Regions from separate parts of the Rummeliibacillus sp. TYF-LIM-RU47 genome, predicted to be linked through region 2. Evidence: riboswitches for the same ligand, from Rfam matches in the RefSeq annotation. Region 2 holds a riboswitch; the other holds the start of a gene.
The links. Region 2 has a riboswitch for S-adenosylmethionine ahead of F0527_RS08540 (5-methyltetrahydropteroyltriglutamate--homocysteine S-methyltransferase). Riboswitches for the same ligand answer to the same signal wherever they lie in the genome.
Positions count from the first base shown of each region.

Region 1 (3,591 bases), on a different contig from region 2:
TTTTATAAAGTAAATAGAAGAAAGTAGGGAAAAGGGGACATAAAATAAAAAATATTTTTGTTTACAATATAAAGAAGAATGTACAACAATTTGTTGTACATTCCTCAATTTAATGTGTGAGATGCGAATTTATTTTACATAAGATGATAATCTGAATGGGATGAGATGGTATTTGAATGAATGGGTTGACATTGTTTATACATTTTTTTAAATGTTTTGTGCAAGAGCGTTATCACGACCACGTATTTTATTAGATACTGCTTTAATTCTTACAAAATCATTTACTACGTATTGAATGTGATTAGATAATGCTTCTCCAGTAGTAACTATTTTTGTTTTCGCTAGAGCATCTTGTTTGTCGTGCTGTTTACCGCTCTTTTGTTATTGTGTATCTCACACATTAGTATTCTATGAAGTAAACGGTTTTCGATCTGTACTCATGTCCGTGATTCTTAAAATAATTTGAAGGATTGGTTTACCAATGGTACAGAAAAAAACTCGCCGATTGTGGCGAGTTTTTTTATTCAAGCATGTTATTCAATTGTATGTTTCATGGCATTGTACATATTGGCTACATGCTCATCTGACTTATCTCGTGGCATGCGGAGTCGTTCAACGGAAGAGCCGTACCCGATTTCTTGTTTGCCTTCTCGTAAGCCCTTGAAAATGCCATCTGCGAATTCATCTAATGGCTCACCATTTGTATGCAGTCCGGCACCGCCTAGATCTGTGTTGACTGCTGGGGGGGCAACTTCAATCACTTCTATACCTGTTTCGGCAAGCTGGTGACGCAAGCTCATCGTAAAGGAGTGGAATGCTGCCTTCGTAGCTGAATAGATTGGCGCGATGACCATCGGGGTAAAAGCTAACCCAGATGTAATGTTGATAAAAGTAGCTTCTTCTTTTTTAGCGAAATAGGGTACAAAAAGCATGGTCATATGGAATGGCGCTTCAATGTTGGTGGTGATTTCTTGATTGAAATAAGCCCAATCGTTCTTTGCATCTGCTTTTAATATGTTAAAGCGTTGTTGCATTCCTGCGTTGTTCACTAACACATTCACTTCGGGATAGTTTTCTGTTACCCATTCGAATAGGGAAATGCGCTCAGATTCCATGCTTACATCGCTTTGATGAATGATCAGCTCTGGGTACTTTTCTTTTGCCTGCTGAAGAACATTTTCTCTCCGTCCTGTAACGATGACTTTGTTTCCTGCTTTTAAAAATCGTTCTGCAAAAGCTAAGCCAATTCCAGAACTTCCGCCTGTGATAAGGATTGTATTTCCTGAAAGTTTCAATGTAATTCCTCTTTTCTAATAGCATGTGATTCTGATAAAAATACAGGATCCTGTACTGACGATTTTTCAGTAGCCCATGGTAGTATATCCTAATACTACCCACTTACTATAGGGATTAACATCGTTCAAAGGCTAAGAAATTTAATAAACCTCCTTTTCTTATTAACTTAGTAAGAATTAATGGCATATTCTATTGACAATGGTTCATATTATGGGTAATATTCATTTTAAGTTGAAATTTCAAAAATCAAATAATTCGATCTATCCAGAGAGGTGGAGGGACATGGCCCTTTGAAACCTCAGCAACAGGTTCTACTAATGTAGTAGAATACTGTGCTAATTCCATCAGGCATATAGCTTGGAAGATAGGAGAAGACAAACTTGTTTTGTTAAAAGTCTCTTTCCCTATCTCGGGAGGAGACTTTTTTATTTGTATAATTAGCTTTGGGAAAAGGAGTGGAGAAATGAAGTACGGATTTTGGTTGCCTATTTTTGGTGGTTGGTTGAGAAATGTAGAGGAAGAAAATATGCCGCCCACGTATGAGTATGCGAAAACAGTAATTCAATCAGCAGAAAAATGGGGATATGATACAACATTAATCGCAGAACTATATTTAAATGATATTAAAGGCACTGACCAAGATTCGTTAGAGGCATGGTCTACGGCGGCAGCTTTGGCAGCAGTAACAGAAAAAATTGAAATCATGGCAGCCGTTCGCCCCGTATTTCATAATCCTGCTGTAACTGCAAAAATGGCGGCAACTATTGATCATATTAGCAAGGGACGTTTCACATTAAATGTAGTTTCGGGCTGGTGGGCAGAAGAGGCGAAGCAATATGGCGGCGTTTTTACCGAACATGACGAGCGCTATGATAGAACGGCCGAGTTTATTGAAATATTGAAAGGCTTATGGACGGAAGATACATTTTCTTATCAGGGGAAGTTTTATCAAATAGAGCAAGCAAAGCTTTCGCCTAAACCAGTGCAATGTCCTCATCCAATTTTATATGCTGGCGGGGAAAGTGAAAAAGGTAAACAAATCATTTCATCGCTATGTGATGCCTATGTCATTCATGGTCATACAGTGGAGGAAGCGAAGGCTAAGATTTCTGATATGAAAACGCGTAGAGAAGAAGCTGGTCGTGAGCCCTTTAAAACTCTTGGAATGGCAGCCTATGTGATTTGCCGTGATACGGAAGAAGAAGCGCAAGAAGAATTAAAGCGAATTACAACGGTGAACAATCTAAGTGGATATGCAGGCTTTAAAGACTTTACATCTAAGTCAGAGCTTGAACATCAAATTCAGTTACAGGATTATTCAGTATCTAATCGCGGAATCCGACCAAATTTAGTTGGCACACCTGAGCACATTGCGAATCAAATCATAGCCTTTGAGGGAGCAGGAGTTAACTTGCTACTATTACAATGTTCTCCACAGCTAGAGGAACTGGAGCGCTTTTCGAAACAGGTTATGCCGAAAGTGGAAGAATTAAGGTCCACAATCCTAGAAAACAAAAGCAGGGGGCAGGAATATCATGTCTAAAATATACGTAATTCATGAGAATAGTGAATGGACAGAGCATCTATTTAAAAGATTAGAAGAGTTAGAACTTCCTTATGAAGATTGGAATCTTGTAAAAGGGACAGTTGATCTTACATCTACTCCACCTGAAGGGATTTTTTACAATCGCATGAGTGCTTCATCTCATACACGAGGCAACCGATTTGCTCCAGAGTTAACAAGTGCTGTTCTCTCTTGGTTGGAGCACCATGGCAGAGTAGTGATCAATGGAAGCCGTGCCCTTCAGCTAGAGGTAAGTAAGGTCTTACAGTACTTAGAACTAGAGAAGTACGGCATCAAAACACCGAAAACAATTGCTGCAGTAGGAAGAGAAGAAATTCTGAAAGCAGCGAAGGAATTTGGCACAAAGAAATTTATAACAAAGCATAACCGAGCTGGAAAAGGGCTTGGGGTACAGCTTTTTACGTCTGTAGATGCCCTGCAAAACTATATTGATGGGGATAGCTTTGAGGAACCAGTCGATGGAATTACATTGCTGCAGGAATATATCGAGTCTCCTGAGTCTTTTATTACACGTAGTGAATTTATTGGTGGAAAGTATTTTTATGCTGTTCGGGTGGACACTTCTGAAGGCTTTGAATTATGTCCTGCCGATGCATGTGCAATTGATGATCTTTTCTGCCCTGTTGGAGAAGAAAGCGCCAAACCTGCAAAATTCCAGATTAGAGAAGGCTTTGAACATCCTATTTTTGAGAAATATGAACTTCTGCTAG
Region 1 is NZ_VVIR01000003.1:145,739-149,329, reverse strand. Features, by position in the region: gene F0527_RS13315 (SDR family oxidoreductase) at 534-1,295, opposite strand; SAM riboswitch class I at 1,554-1,667, shown strand; gene F0527_RS13310 (LLM class flavin-dependent oxidoreductase) at 1,760-2,839, shown strand; gene F0527_RS13305 (ATP-grasp domain-containing protein) at 2,832-3,591, shown strand, end outside.
Region 1: linked by a shared signal. The riboswitch ahead of F0527_RS13310 (LLM class flavin-dependent oxidoreductase) and the one ahead of F0527_RS08540 (5-methyltetrahydropteroyltriglutamate--homocysteine S-methyltransferase) in region 2 are both predicted to bind S-adenosylmethionine.

Region 2 (3,591 bases):
TTCGCGTCCTAAATGGCCGCCACCTTCTTGACCAACTGCCATCAATATATCTGCTCCTAGTTCTTCCGCTTTCTGAGCTTGCCTTACTCCTGAAACCAAGACTAGAGTGCGAATATCTTCATTTTTAACGCGTTTTAACACTGGTGCTGGATTACCACCTGTAATAGAAATAGCAGGTACTTTCTCTTCAATTGCGGTTTCTAAAAGCTCTTCATATGCATTTTGATGTTTTGAAATAGCGAAGTTGACGCCAAAAGGACGATCTGTTAATGTACGCACTTTTCGGATTTCATCTCGAAGTTTTTCCTTAGATCCCAAAGTAGCGGCTGTAATCTGTCCGAGACCGCCAGCATTTGAAACCGCAGCGCATAAATCGGCGTAAGCCAAATAAGCAAGGCCACCTTGGACAATGGGATACTTAATACCAAGAATCTCGGTTACTCGTGTTTTCAATTTGGACACCCCCATGTATTGTATGTATCTTTCTATTAGTATAAGGGAATGCAAAGAATTTTCATATTATTGGAACTAAAATAGAATGAAATGCGGGTCTACATTTGATAAAGTAATATAAAGAATTAATTTCCATATATGAATGTTTTAAAAATAAATTAGCGAAAGGATTTATCAGATGTATTACCCATCTAAAAAAGATTTATGGCAATACCCTTTATATTGGGGTACAATCATTGCTTGTTTCGCACCTCTTGTTGCAGGAAGGGATTATGTAGTCCTTGTTTTTACTGTACCGTTAGCAATTTTGCTCATATGGGGTTGGTTTTGTACAGGATATAAAGTTAATCAAAGCTACCTGATTATTCGAAATGGCCCCTTCAAAAAGAAAGTTCCTATCAAAGAGATTAAAACAATTTCTAAAACCAAAAATCTGCTTGCTGCCCCTGCCCTTTCAATAGATCGATTGGAGATCATTTATGACGCAGACAATAAAATGGCACTTGCATCTCCAAAGGAGCAGCTGCAATTTTTAGCTACTCTAAAAAGTATTAACCCTAAAATTGAATTAGACTCCAAGCTAAATCAGTAAAGCCATCTATGAATCAAAATAAGGAACAGCTTTACTAGCTGTTCCCAATACCTTAGCCCCAAATCTCTTTTGATATATCAACAATAAACTTTAATTTTGCCCATTGTTCTTCTTCCGTTAGAATATTACCATGATGGGTTGAAGCGAACCCACACTGCGGGCTAATACATAGCTGCTCGAGTGGTACAAATTGTGTTGCCTCTTCTACACGAGCTTTGATGTTTTCCTTGTCTTCCAACTCGCCAAATTTTGAAGTAAATACTCCAAGCACTACTTGCGGCCCTCCCTTTGGAATATAGGTTAGTGGTGTGAAGTCGCCAGAACGATTGTCATCATATTCTAAGAAAAATCCGTCCACTTTTTCATTTGCGAACAAAGTTGGAGCAATTTTAGCATAACTTCCTTCAAATGCCCATTTTGAACGATAATTCCCCCGGCATAAGTGTGTCGTTACTATTAAATCTTCCGGTTTGCCTTCTAACACTCCATTTGCTACCCGAAGCGCAAGGTTAATCAATTCTTCACGTGAATATCCACTGTCGTTAAATGGAATATTCTCAGCATTCAGTCCCGCAATATAGACATCATCCAGTTGCAAATAACGACAACCTGCTTCATAGAAGGCTTGGATTGCATCCCGGTAAGTTTGGATTATATCGCTCGCATATTCCTCGATATCTGGATAAATGTCAAGGTTTCTAATGCCAGCATTGAATAATTGGTTTGGGCTCGGTATCGTTTGTTTTGGAATTGCCCGATCTCCTACAATTTCTTTGAACTCTAGAAAATCTTGAATATGCGGATGATTTGAGTTAAAAGAAATCTTTCCGTTATTACGAACATCATATTTTTCTGTTTCTTCTCCTTTAAATTGGAAGCCGTATTCTGGGACATATCCTTCAACACCATTTAAATGTTCAAGAAAATCTGTATGCCAAAATCTACGTCGAAACTCTCCATCAGTTACTGCTTGTAAACCGACATCAATCTGTTTGTCCACCGCTTTTTTGATCTCTTCCGTCTCAATCTGATGTAATTGTTCTGCGGATATGTTACCTTCTTGATAGTCCTTACGTGCTTGGTGAATGCTTTCTGGTCTTAATAAACTACCTACATGATCAGCTCTAAATGGTGCTTTTACTAACGTCTTTGTCATCAAAATCTCTCCCTTAGTTTCATTTAGTTAATTGACTCCAACTCTTCTATCCTCTAAATAGAAAAAACCCTCTTCTTAATGAATAAGAAGAGGGTTGGAATACCATACGAAAAAAAACGCTCCTCTTATCTGCTAGCTTTACGCTACTGGAATTGGCACAGTACTATAATAGTCCGCTGCCGAGGCTTCAAAGGGCCAGTCCCTCCACCTCTCTGGATAAGAAAATCAACATATTAAGTTTGTATAAGTATATAATAACGCAATAAATAGAATTGTCAATGTTTTTTAAAAATTTTTAATTTAGCATTTTAATCTATCTATATATTCTACTCATCTAGCACCTCAACCAAATAAATACCTTTTGAAAAACGTCCACTTTTTTCAGCTTTAGCTAAACGTGATTCTTCCAATTCTTTCAATGAAATATTATAAACTTCTAATGCTGTATGTATAAGTTCCAAAAGGTCTGCCAATTCTTCCTTCATCTCTTCCCTATTTTTTGCTTCGTTTACTTCATAGGCTTCCTCTATGAATTTTTGCTTCATTTTCTGTAGTAACTCTTGTTCACTTAATTGTTCAACTATACATTTTTCCCCTTTTCCTTCGATGATTTGCGGGATAAAATCTCGGACTAATTTATTGTAAATTGGCAATTTGTACTCACCTACCTCTGAGTATTTTAGTATAAATAGAGTTTTTAGTACTGTTTCTTTTTTCTCTATTTTACACTATTTTATAAGAAAAACTAGAATTTAGAATTAATACATTTTATCCTTTATAGGAAACCATCAGCTGATCACCACTATTACCGATTACACACAAAAATTGCCGAATTCTGTTTAAAAAATGGTTTAACTTTTTGAATTGAGGCTATATGTAAAGTAAGAAAGGATGATGAAAATGAAAAAAAATGACAAAGCCGAAAATTTAAAAGAAGGACCATTGGATACACCAGATGAAGTAAAGTCTGATAAAGAAAGTATCTATGACAAAGACCCTGAAATGCAAACGGTTGATCCCATCCCAATGGAGGAGTTAAATCAACAAGTTGAAGATGAAAAACACAACCATCATACAAAGGATACCTCTTCAAGTGAAGAGCGCTATCCTGGCTAGGCTAGTGCTTCTCTATTACTCACATACATCCGTGCAAGACATGTATAAGAGACTTTCATGAGAGTGAAGGTCTCTTTTCTCAAGGGGCGGAATACGAACAAATACATACGGCAACTAGAAGAATCCATACCCTTTCACTGCTTATTTATAAGCATTTCACAAAAATTTTGCAGTTGAATACCTTAGAATGATGATTCTATTGTGAAAGATTGGTTACCATTTGGTTCAGCAAATTAAAAAGAAAACGGAGGGGTTTCCTATTAACAGAAAGAAT
Region 2 is NZ_VVIR01000001.1:1,694,433-1,698,023, forward strand. Features, by position in the region: gene F0527_RS08530 (NAD(P)H-dependent flavin oxidoreductase) at 1-453, opposite strand, end outside; gene F0527_RS08535 (PH domain-containing protein) at 632-1,045, shown strand; gene F0527_RS08540 (5-methyltetrahydropteroyltriglutamate--homocysteine S-methyltransferase) at 1,098-2,201, opposite strand; SAM riboswitch class I at 2,324-2,424, opposite strand; gene F0527_RS08545 (nucleoside triphosphate pyrophosphohydrolase) at 2,528-2,854, opposite strand; gene F0527_RS08550 (hypothetical protein) at 3,102-3,317, shown strand.